4 regions of the Planococcus shenhongbingii genome follow, and region 2 is predicted to be linked to each of the others. Evidence: riboswitches for the same ligand, from Rfam matches in the RefSeq annotation. Region 2 holds a riboswitch; each other region holds the start of a gene.
What was found. Region 2 has a riboswitch for lysine ahead of QWY16_RS06340 (Na+/H+ antiporter NhaC family protein). Riboswitches for the same ligand answer to the same signal wherever they lie in the genome.
Positions count from the first base shown of each region.

Region 1: linked by a shared signal. The riboswitch ahead of dapA (4-hydroxy-tetrahydrodipicolinate synthase) and the one ahead of QWY16_RS06340 (Na+/H+ antiporter NhaC family protein) in region 2 are both predicted to bind lysine.
Region 3: linked by a shared signal. The riboswitch ahead of QWY16_RS07485 (aspartate kinase) and the one ahead of QWY16_RS06340 (Na+/H+ antiporter NhaC family protein) in region 2 are both predicted to bind lysine.
Region 4: linked by a shared signal. The riboswitch ahead of QWY16_RS18805 (transporter substrate-binding domain-containing protein) and the one ahead of QWY16_RS06340 (Na+/H+ antiporter NhaC family protein) in region 2 are both predicted to bind lysine.

Region 1 is NZ_CP129235.1:3,561,977-3,565,672, forward strand. Features, by position in the region: gene ypfJ (KPN_02809 family neutral zinc metallopeptidase) at 60-908, opposite strand; gene QWY16_RS17270 (class I SAM-dependent methyltransferase) at 975-1,577, opposite strand; lysine riboswitch at 1,685-1,863, shown strand; gene dapA (4-hydroxy-tetrahydrodipicolinate synthase) at 1,996-2,877, shown strand; gene QWY16_RS17280 (STAS domain-containing protein) at 3,517-3,696, opposite strand, start outside.
Region 2 is NZ_CP129235.1:1,282,139-1,285,834, reverse strand. Features, by position in the region: gene QWY16_RS06345 (sodium-dependent transporter) at 1-484, opposite strand, end outside; gene QWY16_RS06340 (Na+/H+ antiporter NhaC family protein) at 676-2,253, opposite strand; lysine riboswitch at 2,364-2,546, opposite strand; gene QWY16_RS06335 (bifunctional metallophosphatase/5'-nucleotidase) at 2,617-3,696, opposite strand, start outside.
Region 3 is NZ_CP129235.1:1,505,171-1,508,866, reverse strand. Features, by position in the region: gene QWY16_RS07485 (aspartate kinase) at 158-1,369, opposite strand; lysine riboswitch at 1,502-1,677, opposite strand; gene uvrC (excinuclease ABC subunit UvrC) at 1,715-3,511, opposite strand; gene trxA (thioredoxin) at 3,562-3,696, opposite strand, start outside.
Region 4 is NZ_CP129235.1:3,873,075-3,876,770, forward strand. Features, by position in the region: gene QWY16_RS18800 (amino acid ABC transporter permease) at 1-402, opposite strand, end outside; gene QWY16_RS18805 (transporter substrate-binding domain-containing protein) at 466-1,308, opposite strand; lysine riboswitch at 1,444-1,627, opposite strand; gene mnmH (tRNA 2-selenouridine(34) synthase MnmH) at 1,710-2,813, opposite strand; gene QWY16_RS18815 (class I SAM-dependent methyltransferase) at 2,999-3,562, opposite strand.

The DNA of each region.
Region 1 (3,696 bases), 1.7 Mb from region 2:
CAATGCCAAAAATATCAATGCAACACTCTTCATTTGACTGTTTTTTTCTGCTGTCAGCTTCACAGGTTTTTCGCATTGAACGTATCGCCGCCTTGGATTGTCCCCGCCTCGAAGCCTTTATAGAACCAGCTCTTGCGCTGTTCGGAGGTGCCGTGCGTAAAGCTTTCCGGCACCACATAGCCGCGCGCCCGTTCCTGGATGGTATCGTCTCCCACTGCACTTGCCGCCGTCAATGCTTCTTCCAGATCCCCTTCTTCCAGAAGATCCATCCCTTGGGCATGGTGCGCCCAGACGCCCGCATAATAGTCGGCCTGCAATTCGAGCCTTACCTGCAGTTTGTTGTAATCCTCTTCACTTAATTGATTGCGGAGCGGCTGGACCTGCTCCATAATGCCGAGCAGATTCTGCACATGGTGTCCGACTTCATGCGCAATGACGTAAGCCATCGCAAAGTCGCCCGGCGCCTGGAATTGCTGCTGCAGCTCATTATAAAAACTTAAGTCAATATAAAGCTTCTGGTCACCCGGACAATAGAACGGCCCGACGGCTGCGCCTGCTGTACCGCAAGCAGAGTCAACGCTGCCATTAAAAAGCACGAGTGTCGGCTCGACATACTCCAAGCCCTGCTCAGCAAAAACTTCAGACCACACGGCTTCGGTATCCGCCAGCACAACCGACACGAAATTTGCCAGTTCCTGCTCCTGCTCGGTTTCGACATAAGGTTCGCTCGACTGTGTGCCTGCGCCGGTGCCAAGTTCGTTCAGAAGGACACCCGGGTCCCCGCCAAGAAATGCCACCAGCAGGACGATAAGCAGTCCTCCGATTCCGCCTCCCGCTATCATCTTGCCGCCTGATGAACCCCGCCGGTCCTCGACGTTTCTGCTGCCTTGCCTGCCTTTCCATTTCATAAAATCTCTCCTCGCGAATTGTGCTTTTTAAGCCTATACCCCAATTCCCAGGCTCTCTAATCCCACTTATTCGAGGCGATAGATTAAAAAACGTTCGCGAATATCTCGGTTTGCTCCCGGCAGCAAAATCTCTTCCAGCAGTTCAAAAAGGGTCTGGTGCTCCAAATAATCGATATAATCGTCCGAAGGGAAAAACAAAATGACATCAACCGGACGCTGCACCTGCTCCACGGATTTCAAAATATTGTTGACGGCTGCCATAAAGATCTGAACCGAAAAGGGATTAAAAAAATAAAACCGGTTGTCTCTTGCTTCAACTTTATAGTGTTGTGCCAGGCAGCAGCAAAAGTCGATTTTCCCTTTAGTATTTTTCTGCTTTTTCTCGTAAGCCGTCCGGTTGCCGAGTGCTTCCTTGTAAAAGGTTTCGTCCATTTCGACTCCCACCGTTTCCGCTCCGAATAAAGAGTGTACGTAAAAATTCAGACGGCCCTTGCCGCAGCCGTAGTCAACGAGCCGGTCTTCATGGGACAGCCTGTACTGGCTAAAAAGGATTTCCAGTAAGGCATAAGGCGTCGGCTCATAGCGGTTGTGGTGAAGCGACTCATGGAAGCCTTGCTGGTTTTCGGAAGTTCGGATATTCAACATTTCGTCGTATTGGCGTTCGTTCACTGCCATCCACTCCATTCCAATAAAATAATAATTCCGGCTCTTGCAATCGCGCAAAGAGTTTGGTATGGTGAAGCTAATTCAATATTTTCTTGCTCCAGGTTTTATGGAGTGAGGATAGAGGTGCAAAAACCATCAGTATATAAATCGAGGAGTATGAGCTCCGATGACGTTTATGGAAAGGGGGATTTGCCGAAGCGGTGAGACACTCATAGTCGACTCCGCTGGGTCTGCATCTAATAAATGCAGGACTGTCATATAGGCGACTATATGGAGGGCTATCTGACGCAAAGAAACGGTGGATAAACATTGTTTCTACGGCAGCAACGAGACCCTCGTTGCTGCTTTTTTGTTTCTCGTAATTCTGCGACTGGTCCATCACCTCTGATTTTTGACAAAAAACCAAGAAAAGGGTGGTATTATGAATTTCGGCCAAATCATCACAGCAATGGTTACTCCATTTGACGCAAACGGGGAAATCGACTTTCCTGCAACTAAAAACTTAGTAGAGCATTTAATCGCAACCGGTTCAGACGGGTTGGTCGTTGCCGGCACGACCGGAGAATCGCCGACTCTGTCATCAGAAGAAAAAGTGAAATTGTTTAAATTCGTAGTGGAAACCACGAAAGGGCGCATCCCGGTCATCGCAGGCACAGGATCGAACAATACGCGTGCATCGATTTCCTTAACTCAGCAAGCGGAAGATATCGGAGTCGATGGCATCATGCTCGTTACTCCGTATTACAACAAACCTTCGCAAGAAGGCATGTTCCAGCATTTTGAAGCGATTGCAGCGTCTACCCGCCTGCCAGTCATGCTTTACAATATTCCAGGGCGCAGCGTCGTCAATTTATCCGTCGATACAGTCGTCCGTCTTTCAGCAATCGATAATATCGTCTCTATCAAAGAAGCGAGCGGCAATTTGGATGCTGCTGCGGAAATTATCGAACGCACACCGGATTCTTTCACGCTTTACAGCGGTGATGACAGTTTAACTTTGCCGATTCTTGCAATCGGCGGAAACGGCATCGTATCGGTCGCTGCCCATATCATCGGCAATGACATGAAAAATATGATCTCGAACTTCCGGAATGGCAATACCCAAGCGGCTGCAGCGGCACACCGCAAATTGCTGCCCGTCATGAATGCCTTGTTTGCCGCTCCGAATCCGGTTCCGGTGAAAACTGCTTTAAACCTTTCAGGCGTCCAAGTCGGCGGTGTCCGTTTGCCAATGATTCCTTTGAACGAGCAAGAAACCCTAACCTTGCAAGAGGTTTTATCAGCCCGTACTGTGAATTCTTAATCCACCAATGAATAACTGCTGGAGCCAAGGCTTCAGCAGTAAGACTGTAGACAAACTCGAAAGATTCGAGCTGTCTATGGTCTTTTTTATATTGCTTGAAGCAACCCAACCACTGCAGCCGCTTTGAAGCTAAATGAATAAAAAGGTGGAAAAAGTTTCCGTTGGACGATAAAACTTGTATTGGTGATCATCCCTTAACCGATATTCCGCCAACCAGCTGCGAAGACATTGGCCGAGGTTTGTGAGGCCAAGTCTTTGCGACGAAGCGCACAGCGCTGCAGGAGCATATGTTTTAGCCGCGGGCGAGCACCAAGCTTGCGCAGGAGCAGTATGTTTTCCTCCGCTGTTTGGCTCCATATCTGGAGAGCAAGCACAAACATTAGAGAGCTTTCTCGAACAGCCGCTGTTTTAGAGAACTATTAAAGAAAACTAAAGGAAGCTGAATGCAGCGGAAGGCGGCAACTTCTGCGGGAATAGGGCGAGTCCTGAGACCCCGCAGGGAGCGCCAGCGAGCGAGGAGACTTAGGCCGCCCCCCGCGAAAAGCGTCCGCCCTGGAGCGAAATGAGAAAAGAGAATAAGAGTTTCTCGACAGCCTAAAAACCCGCTGAAGCCAGGGCTTCAGCGGGTTTTTATATACTTTATTTCGCTTCGGCCAATCTCTTGAAAGCCTGCTTCAAGCTTCCGCCAAGTGCCAGCTGGCTGACATCAATGCCCAACTGAATCATGGTCTGGGCGATTTCCGGCCGGATGCCGGTCAACACTGCCTGTACGCCGACAAGCTTCAATGACTGCGTTAATTTAATGATTTGTTCTGCTAC
Region 2 (3,696 bases):
CAAGAGTAATAATCCAAGTAAACGCTAGTGGAATAAAGACTCCCCATACAATTCCGCCCGTTTGTCCAGGCTGCACGGTTAATTGTAAAAATTCATTAAATAAGAATCCTTCTGTATCTGTTCCCCATGCTAGATTGAACGAGAAAATGGTATAGCGAATTGCCCATGCAATGATTACGGCATAATAACAAGATATTACAAACGATACAAAAACCGCCCACCATCCAAGCCATTCTAATTTTTTTCCGCTCATTCTAAAGAATGACAATGGCGCTGATCCACGAAACTTTTGTCCAATGGTGAATTCCATAATTAAAATTGGGATTCCTGCAGTTAGCAGTGCGAATAAGTACGGTATAAAAAATGCTCCTCCACCATTTTCATAAGCGACGTATGGAAAACGCCAAATGTTTCCTAGTCCTACCGCGGAACCGATTGCCGCCATGACAAAACCGGCTCGCGTACCCCATTGCGAACGTTCCATTTTTGTTCCTCCTTTGTTTCTTCCAATTCCCTGACAGAAAAATAGGAAGTTTGTTTATTTTCAGATTATTAGCTAATCTAAAAATAGTATAACGAGAGGATTTGGCAAAGTAAAGGAATTTCCGATAAATTTCCCACAAAGCTATTACTAAAATAATAAAAAAGCAGAGAATTAAATTCTCTGCTTTTTCTTTACTGCGTATTGACTTGCTTTTCAACTACAGACCCTTGTTTAGACCAAATTGTAAACAATATCACTAGAATAACAATAACTGAAGTTAACGCCATCCAAAGTGATCCCGTAACACCTATGACGATATACCCTACTGCCCCTATTGCTGCAGCAGTCAATGCATAAGGCAATTGGGTCAGAACGTGGTCCATATGATTGCTTCCTGCTCCTGTTGACGACAAAATTGTTGTATCGGAAATTGGAGAGCAATGATCCCCAAATACTGCACCTGCTAAAACTGCAGCCAATGCCGGCAATAAAAGCTCAGGTGCCGCTTGGGCCATGATATTTCCTGCAATCGGCAACAATATCCCAAACGATCCCCAAGAAGTTCCTGTTGAGAAAGCCATAAATCCAGCTAATACATATAACAAAACCGGCAATACCGCAGTCGGCAAGTTCCAGGCAGTTACCAAGTCAGCAAGATACGTACCTGTTTGAAGAGCATCGATTAAATAGCTCAATGACCAGGCAAATATTAAAATGAAAACTGCTCCTGACATCGATCGGATTCCTTCCGAAATTCCTTTTGCCATCCATGTAACATTCGCAGATTTATTTTGTTTGAACTGTCTCACATACAGCAGAACAGATGAAATTGCTCCAAGCAATCCGCCTATCAATAATGACAACGGCACATCCGTATTCTCGAATATCAGCCAAATATCAAAAATCTGGCCAGCGTTCTGGTAACCTGTATAAAGCATAGCTCCGATGGTTCCTGCCAGCAGCAATAAAATTGGAAGCAGTAAATCGATCACCCTTCCATGAGAATGCACTGGAAACTCTTCTTTCATTTCACCCGGAATTGTTTTATTGGCGTCATACAATTCCCCGGTTTCAATAGCAAGTCTCTCATGTTTTTTCATCGCTCCAAAATCCACATCACGAATAGCGATAAAAAAGACGATTGCTAAGGTAGCTACTACATAAAAATTCATCGGCGCCATCCATATAAAAGCTTGAAGCGCAGACATTTGCACATAACTCTGGCCCGCCAAAATCGTCGCTACAATACCGATGATGGCAGCTCCCCAACTGGATACCGGTGAGATTACACAAACCGGTGCAGCGGTCGAATCGATGAAGTATGCCAGTTTGGCGCGGGATACCCGGTAACGGTCGGTAATAGGGCGCGCAACTTGCCCAACGGCCAAAGCGTTAAAATAATCATCGATAAAAATGAGCATGCCCAGCATCACTGTAAGCATTTTCGCGCCTCTTCTTGATTTGATGCGCTTGGATGCCCATTCTGCGAAAGCTAAACTGCCTCCTGACAAGCTGACAAACGCAGTAATAATACCCAATAAGAAGAGAAATAAAATGATATAAACATTATAAGCATTAAAGCCTTCGTCCCAAAAAGTGACGGCAAATGAGTTAAATAATTCCTGCAGCGCTGCAAGCGGTGCAAAAGAAGTCAGGATGAGCGCTCCTGCTACGATCCCTGCCCCAAGCGACAACAGCACACGGCGAGTCAGCAACACCATGACAATCGCAATGATTGGCGGCAAAATCGAAAAAATTGTATTTTCCATGAAAAAGATTCCTCCTGTTTTCTAGGATGGAAGAGAAAGAAAAAAAGCTGACCGTGTCCAAATGGATACAGTCAGCTTTCTACAATTCGTCTGTGCTTCAAAACATCAAACAACCCTGTAGCTCTTCGCCTATGATTCATCATAAACGACAGTGGCATTCTTGTTCAGAATACCCCCAGCTCTTTTTTCAGTGACAGCAAAAAAAGAACTTCGGCAAAACTTCCTTTTGGATGTGTTCAACGTTGTCACACTCGCACATCGGACTTATAAGTTTTGCAGCCTCTACCCATCTATTTTTAATTCTTTGTAAGCATAGCTCACTCTTATTATAAAATCAAATGTATATTAACTTTGAATTTTCTTTCATTTAACGGCTTTGCTGCGAAAATATTGGCTGAAGACATCCCGCAAGAATTCCGGCATGAAATACTTTTTTGGAGCGCGTTTCAGTGACGGGAAAAAGTATCCGAATGTGAACATGTCCAATGTGACCAGCTGAAAAGTTTCATTATGTCCTGCCAACTTTCCGCCAATAAACAATTGATGGTTTTTCATTTCCAGATTGATGCGGATGATATTGCCAAATACCGCTCCCCGGAATCCCATGCCTTTCAACTCAATATTGGGCCATTCCGCATTTAATGACTGCTGGTAGATTTCTTTCAATTCAGCGCCAGTCAGACTGATGAGGCATGGATTAATCGGATGAGGCAGCATTTTATGGAAATCATAACGGGTCGTTTCCCCGACCGGCATGTCTTCCATAAATAATCCTGCATTGAAGATGGCGCAATCAGCTCCAGAGAATTCCAGCAGCGCTTCTCCGAACAGTTCAGCCAGCTGGGAATCTTTAAACCATTCCGCTTTCAGTTCATCTTCATTGTAAAAGACCGGTTCATTCAATTGTGATTTCCCTTGCTCGATGAGCATGTCATTAAAGTCTTCATCTGATCCACGAAGCGAAGACGTTTCAATCAATTCGGCTTTTTTCTCATGAATGGCCGGTTCAATCGTTACATGGCCAATATACATGCCAAATTTGCCAGCCGCCCCGAGCAATGTATCCCCGATCATTTTTCCTTCATGAAAAATGTGATGCGTATGTGCTCCCAGAATCACATCAATTTCCGGGCATAGTTCCGCCAAATACTCATCTTCTTTCACGCCAAGATGAGAAAGGCAGACAATTAGATCCACTTCATCTTTAATGGCTTCTACAGCCTCTATAATGGCATCCTTGGCATCAGTGATTGTCCATCCCAGCCGTTTATAGAAAGGGGTAAACTCAGCGGTTGCTCCGACCAGTCCAATCGTTAAGCCTCCTTGAGTTTTCAGCAGCTGGTAAGGTTTTGCCCATTCGGGGCGTTTGCCATCCGGCTCATATAGATTAGCTACAATCACATCGAAATCCGCTTGCACATATAATTCTTCCAATTCTTTTTT
Region 3 (3,696 bases), 220 kb from region 2:
TTCTTATATTTGAATAATAATTTCATTTTACCTTTATAAACATTTGCCGAATTGTCATTTTCCTGACATATCTACTTAAAAGAAAGCAGCTTCCTGTTTATCAGCCTTAAATCTGCATGTTTTTTCCATCGCCTAGTGAAGTGCTCACTTCTTTTTATCAGGATAAACCGAATGCGTCATGCAAAGCGATCGCTGATTTTTTCATATCCACTTCCGGCACTACGACAGAAATTTTAATCTCTGAAGTGCTGACCATCTTCACTGGAATTTCCTGCAAGCGAAGAATATCGAACATTTGTGCAGCTACCCCGGGATTGGAGACCATGCCGGATCCGACAATTGACACTTTCGATAAACCGACTTCAAAATTAGCACTTGAAAATTTAATGTCTGACTGGAATTCATTCAATACCCGCTTTGTTTCTTCCAGGCTGTCTTGTTTAATGGAAAATGAGACAGACGGCGGGAATTCATCCGTGATGCTTTGGACAATGATGTCAACATCGATATGGTTTTCCGCCAGTTTCGTAAATATATTCGCCAATGAACCGTTGAATGGTTTTTCATACGAGACGGTCACCCGGGCAATTCCAGGTTCAAACGCTACGCCTCTGACTATTAAGTTTTTCTCCACAGTGATCACCTCTTGTATGATTGTGCCCGGTTCATCCGAATAACTTGCTCTGACCGACAACGGGACTTTATTGTTTTTCGCAAATTCGACAGCACGAGGATGCAGGACGCCTGCACCGAGATTGGCAAGTTCCAGCATTTCATCATATGAAATCTGCTCGAGTTTGCGGGCTCCTGTGACATGACGCGGATCCGATGTATAAACACCATCGACATCGGTGTAGATCTCACATTTATCGGCCCCTAACGCAGCTGCCAATGCCACTGCAGTCGTATCCGAGCCGCCGCGGCCAAGTGTCGTGATATTGCCAATCTTATCAACGCCCTGGAACCCGGCAACCACGCAGAAATAGCCATTTTCCAGAACCCGTTCCAAACGCTCTGTACGGACGGTTTCGATGCGGGCGTTGCGTGGAACGGATTCCGTTTCAATGCCCGCTTGCCATCCGGTGAACGATAAAGCTTCATGCCCTAATGATTTAAAAGCCATGGCAAGCAGAGAAATTGTTACTTGCTCTCCCGTCGCCAACAGCATATCCATTTCCCGTTTCGGCGGTTCGACAGAAATTTCCCCTGCCAGTTTGAGCAGTGTATCTGTCGTTTTGCCCATCGCCGATACGACGATTACTACACGATAGCCTTTTTCTTTTTCAAGGATTGCCCGCTTGGCCACTTCGATGATTTTTTCGGGTGTTGCAACGGACGTCCCGCCAAACTTCATTACGATCGTCTTCATTTCATCCACTCCCACATTTTAAGATGTGGCTCTCAACATGTCGGGCACTGGGTGCCAGGCAATAAAAAAAGGCAGCTCACCGGTTCTACGGCAAGCTACCTCTTTTATCATGTACGAATACGAAAAACGTCCATGTGAGATAGCCCTCCAGAGATTTACTCTGACAGCCCGGCACTTCTTAAATGCCGGACCAGCATATGGGTTTGCAAAAACCCTCTACACTTCGGCGACCGCCCCTTTCCCCACTCTTCACAGATTCTGCAAATCTCCGAATGGCTACTATTGACGTTCGCGCCTCTATCATCACTTTTCCAAGTGATTCAATTATGTTTTTACGATAGCACGTTATTGCTCACTTGGCAATGCCTGCTGAGCAAAATGCTGCTGAATGGATTTGGCCAGATTCTCGGGCATGCCCGCCTGGCGCAATTCTTCTATCGTCGCTTCTTTTATCTTTTTGACAGAACCGAAATGCTTTAACAATTGCTTCTTGCGTTTTGGCCCTACGCCTTCCAAGTCATCGAGCGCGGACTGGATGGAATTTTTCCCGCGCAGCTGACGATGGAATGTGATGACAAATCGGTGCACTTCATCCTGGATGCGCTGCAGCAGATAAAACGCTTCACTTGTGCGTTTTAACGGCACAACTTCGATTGGATCCCCGTATAGAAGCTGAGAAGTCTGGTGCTTTGCGTCTTTAGCCAGGCCGGCAATCGGAATCGATAAGCCAAGTTCGTCTTCCAAAATCTCGCGCGCCGACTCCATCTGCCCTTTTCCTCCATCAATGACGATCAAGTCCGGGAGTGGAAGCCCATCTTTCAAAACACGTGAATAGCGGCGCCGGATTACTTCCCGCATAGCAGCGTAATCATCCGGTTTCGAGGCATTGCGGGTTTTATACTTGCGATAATCTTTTTTCGACGGTTTGCCGTCGATAAATGTGATCATTGCAGAAACTGCGTCAGCTCCCTGGATATGCGAGTTGTCAAACGCTTCGATGCGGAGCGGCGTTTCAATATTCATCGCTTCTCCCAATTCAATGCAGGCGCCAACCGTCCGTTCTTCCTGGCGCTCAAGCAGCTGAAATTTTTCTTTTATGGCAATCTCCGCATTTTTCTTCGCCAGATCCAGCAAATCCTTTTTCTTGCCGCGCTGAGGCACCAGCACGCGGAGGTCGAGCCATTCCCTGACCAAATCCGCATCTATGCCTTCCGGAACCAGGATTTCGTTTGGCTTCATATGGTGTGACTGCTCGTAAAACTGGCCGAGATACGTCATAAATTCTTCCTGGGGGTCGCGGTATAACGGAAACAGTGAGACATCGCGCTCAATGAGCTTGCCTTGGCGCACGAAAAACACCTGCACGCACATCCAGCCCTTGTCGATGGCATAGGCAAAAATGTCGCGGTTGGTAAAATCGTTCATGGCCATTTTCTGCTTTTCCATGACCGTTTCAATATGGATAATCTGATCCCGGTATTCCTTGGCCCGCTCAAATTCCAAATTCTCAGCGGCTTCCGACATCTTTTCAACCAGCTGCTCTTTCACTTCACGGAAACCGCCGTTCAGGAATTTCGTGATGCCTTCGATCATATTTTGATACGTTTCCTGTTCGACCGGTTTGATGCACGGTGCCAAACACTGCCCCATATGGTAATACAGGCAGGCACGGTCAGGCATGGTATGGCATTTCCGGAGCGGATACAGACGATCGAGCAATTTCTTCGTTTCACTTGCCGCGTAAGCATTGGGATAAGGACCGAAATACTTGCCTTTATCCCGCTTCACTTGCCGTGTGATGATAAGCTTTGGATGGCGCTCGCCTGTAATTTTCAAATATGGATAGGTCTTATCATCTTTCAGCATGATATTGTATTTTGGATCATGCTTTTTGATCAAGTTCAGCTCCAGAATCAGCGCTTCTTTTTCCGAACTTGTTACGATATATTCAAAATCCTCTATTTCACCTACCAGCCGCTGTGTTTTGGCGTCATGGCTTCCCGTAAAATATGATCGCACGCGGTTTTTCAGCACTTTCGCTTTGCCGACATAGATGATCGTGTTTTGACGGTCTTTCATCAAATAACAGCCAGGCTGGTCTGGAAGTATCGCTAATTTATGTTGAATTAATTCATTTGCCATAATCTCACCCTATTAAAAAACCGGGCACCATTACTGGACCCGGTTTAGAATTATGCGTGTTGGTTAACCAATTCTGCTAAAGCTTCTTTTGGTCTGAAACCAACCACTTTGTCAACTGTTTCTCCATCTTTCATCAACAATAGAGTCGGAATTGACATAATGCCGTATTTGCCGGCTGTTTCTTG
Region 4 (3,696 bases), 1.4 Mb from region 2:
AGCTTCGAACTGTCCTTTATCGACGGAAAGGATGCCGCCCCGAACAATTTCCGACATATAGGCCCCGGTATTGATGGATACGATGAATATGGCCGCTGTAAAGACGTCCAAATCGATTCCAAATGCCATGGCAGATCCATAGAAAATAACCATCGCCTGTACCATCATCGGTGTTCCCCGGAAAAATTCGATGTATGCAGAAAGAAGTCCGTTAATGACTTTCAAACCGATTTTTTTGATTCCCCGCTCCGGCATCGGAATGGTATGGATAATACCGATGATCAATCCAATAGCGGCTCCAATCAAAGTGCCGATCACTGAAATCCATAACGTCATGACCGCTCCGCGCAGGAACATGGGCCAGTTATCTGTAAGTATGGTGATAACCCATTCTAAACTCATTGTTTTCCTCCTAAAAATAGTTAAAACCGGCTGCATACGCATGTAGCCGGCACCACCTAATCATTATTGGGCAGCTGGTTGGTTTTTAATTGCAGTATCCATAATTTCCTGGCGCTCTTCTTCAGAAATGCCAGCCAATGCTTTATTGATTTGTTCTGTCAGTTCACTGCCTTTTTCAAGACCTACCGCAATTGCTGTGTCTTCTTCAGACGTTTCAAATCCGTCTTCAAATTCCACCATGGCAAAATTTTCATTGGCAGCAGAAGCACTTACCGCTTCCGGCCGTTCTGATACGTAACCATCAATGATTCCGGATTCAAGCGCTACCCGCATGGAAGGGAAGCTCTCCATCGCTGTTTCTTTCGATACGCCTTCAATCTGGTCAATAACGGAATAATGGAAAGTGTTCAACTGTGCTGTGATTTTTGCTCCTTTAAAATCGGAAAGCGAAGTTGCCCCTTCATATTCGCCACCTTTTTGAACGACCATAACCAACTCTGACGTATAGTATGGGTCTGAAAAATCAATGGTTGCTTTGCGCTCTTCCGTCGGTGACATGCCCGCAATGATGGCGTCAATCTTGCCGGAAGTCAGCGCAGGCACCAGACCGTCCCATTCTGTTTTTACTATTTCCAATTCCTTGCCCATGTCTTCAGCAATTCTTTTAGCAATTTCTACGTCATAGCCGCCTGCATATTCAGCGTTCCCCGAAATTTTCACAGCTCCATTGGAGTCATCTCCCTGTGTCCAGTTGAACGGTGCATAAGCTGCTTCCATTCCTACTTTGAATGTCTCAGATTCTTCTGATGATCCGCCGCTTCCGGCTTCCTCGTTTGATCCGCATCCTGACATCAGCAGCATCGATGACAGGAACATGGTTGAAAATAACGTCAATTTTTTCTTCATAATTAAACTCTCCCCTTTGTGTTTGGTACCGTAGTGGTAATTGAATATACAAAAAGGGCAACTCTGCACAAAAAGACCTGAGGTAGACTCAGATCGCACTATACATAGTTGCCCTAAATCCTCTTCTTCGTCCCTGGATGAGATAGCTCTTCGCAATAAATCGGGAAATCCATTGCGACAGTCCTGCAGCTATTAACCGCAGACCCAGCATGCAATAGTGAGAGTTATTGCACACTTCGGCGATATTTCCTTCTCCTTGAGATCTTCATTTTCTCGAACTCCTCCAAAGATTGTGAAACGTCGCGCCTCTACCTCACTGCAAAAAGTGTGAGGTAATATTCAATTCATGTTTTTCATAGTCTACATTGATATATTTTATCTGTCAATCCTATTTTTATTTATCAAAAATTTGTCCTGATTTTCTGTTTTTCTACAATAGGAACAGAGACTTTCTCTTCAGCTTCTCCACCCACAGAGAAAGCAGGGAGATTTTCTTTAACCGCTTGGATTGCTTCTTCGATATTGTTGACCACCAAGAACTTTTTCTGCGAATCCGGGTATTGGAGCCCAGTATGCTTGTAGCGGGAATCGTAATAATGCTCCAGCAGCAGCTGAATGGCAGAAGCAAAATTGCCCGTTTCCAAATCCGATTCGATTTGCTTGGCGACGGGCATATGAATCCGCGATTTGATCCGCTGAAATGCTTCCATGCATTCTTCCTGATGTTCCGAAGGACGGTAATCTTCCAAGATTTCTTTCACCCGTTCTTCCATCGGCAAATCGATGACCAAATGGATGCTCCGGTTTTTTAAATCACTTAAAAATGGTGGAATCACTACTTTCCCGATGCGATGGCTTTCTGCTTCAATCAGCACATAAGGGAAATCCTGCAACTTTCTCAGCTGATGGATCAAAAGTGAATCAAAGACTTTCTGGTTGTTCGGTTCCAGCCCAATCTGGCCAAAAATCGATCCCTTGTGATTGGCCATCCCTTCAAAATCAATGACTGGGTATCCCTCTTCCTGCAACGCCTTTAAAATAGTAGTTTTCCCTGCGCCGGTTAATCCGTTTAATACAAATCCTTTCGAAGGAGTTTCCTTTTGTTCCAGCTCGGCTACCACCCATTTCCGGTAAGCGCGGATGCCTTCATCAAGGCGATGGACATGGACGTTCATCAAACTCAAAAGAGTCGCTGTCGTTCTGCTGCGCATGCCTCCGCGCCAGCAAAACACCACTTTATCTCCTTCGACTTTCTTGAATGCCCGCACGAATTCCGGCAATTTTGCTGAAATGATTTCCAGCCCGCGTTCTTTTGCAGCTTCTACACTGACTTGCTTGTAAAGCGTTCCGATTTCTGCCCGTTCCGCATCATCAAAAAATGGAATATTGATGCTTCCCGGTATAGTGAAATTTTTATATTCAGATGGCGACCGGACATCAATGAGCGCCATTTTTTTGTTTTCGATGACCGGAATCAGTTCTTCTACCTTAATGTTTTCAAACATTCTTTTTCCTCCAAAAAGCCTTAAGCGGCTCTGTAGTATGGTCTAAACACTTTGAGTATTTTTACAAGTATACACCCATTGAATCCATATAAAAGTTTTCATCGTTCGCTCAATCGGTTTCCGCCCTTTAGCAGCAAAGAAAAAGGCAGGCCGTGTCGACAGGCCTGCCCTTTATTATAGAATGATTATTTAGTCGCTTCGTAAACCCGCATAGGCGGAAGATTCCGCAGAAAGAATTTATCCTGGGCTATGGAAAAATAGTCCTGCAGATAAACCATTAGATGTTCATCTTTTTGGAAAAAGGTTTGGTAAGGCAGAAATTTTCCTCCTGGCTTTAACACATGGCTTGTTCTTTTCACGATGTTTTCACGGGTTTCTTCATCCATCAACGAGAACGGGATACCCGAAATTACGTAATCCGCTTTTTCGACTCCATGCTGCCGGGTGATTTCATGCACATTTTCCGCACTGTCATGATGAATTTTCAGCCGGGGGTCTCTAGTGTTTTCTTTTAAGTAATCAACAAAATTTTCATTGAGTTCAATGGCAATGATCATGGAATCCGGCGTCATATGCTCAAGCAAATAATTGGTGAATACGCCTGTAGCCGGTCCATATTCGACAATCACCACTTTTTTGCTGAGATCCATCTTTTCGCATATTTCCCGTACACCTATTTTTGAAGTCGGCGTAATGGAGGCGATGTTCCGGTCTTTGATTAAATTCTTCACGTATTCTTTTGTGCTCATTTTTCTGGCCCCCTGTTCACAATTGGTTTAGCTGTAAGCACACTGCTTATACAGAACACAGTAAAAATAAGAAAACTTCACTGACACGCTTTTACTTTCTCTCGCTTCACCTGCAAGCCAAACTTTGGTTGAAT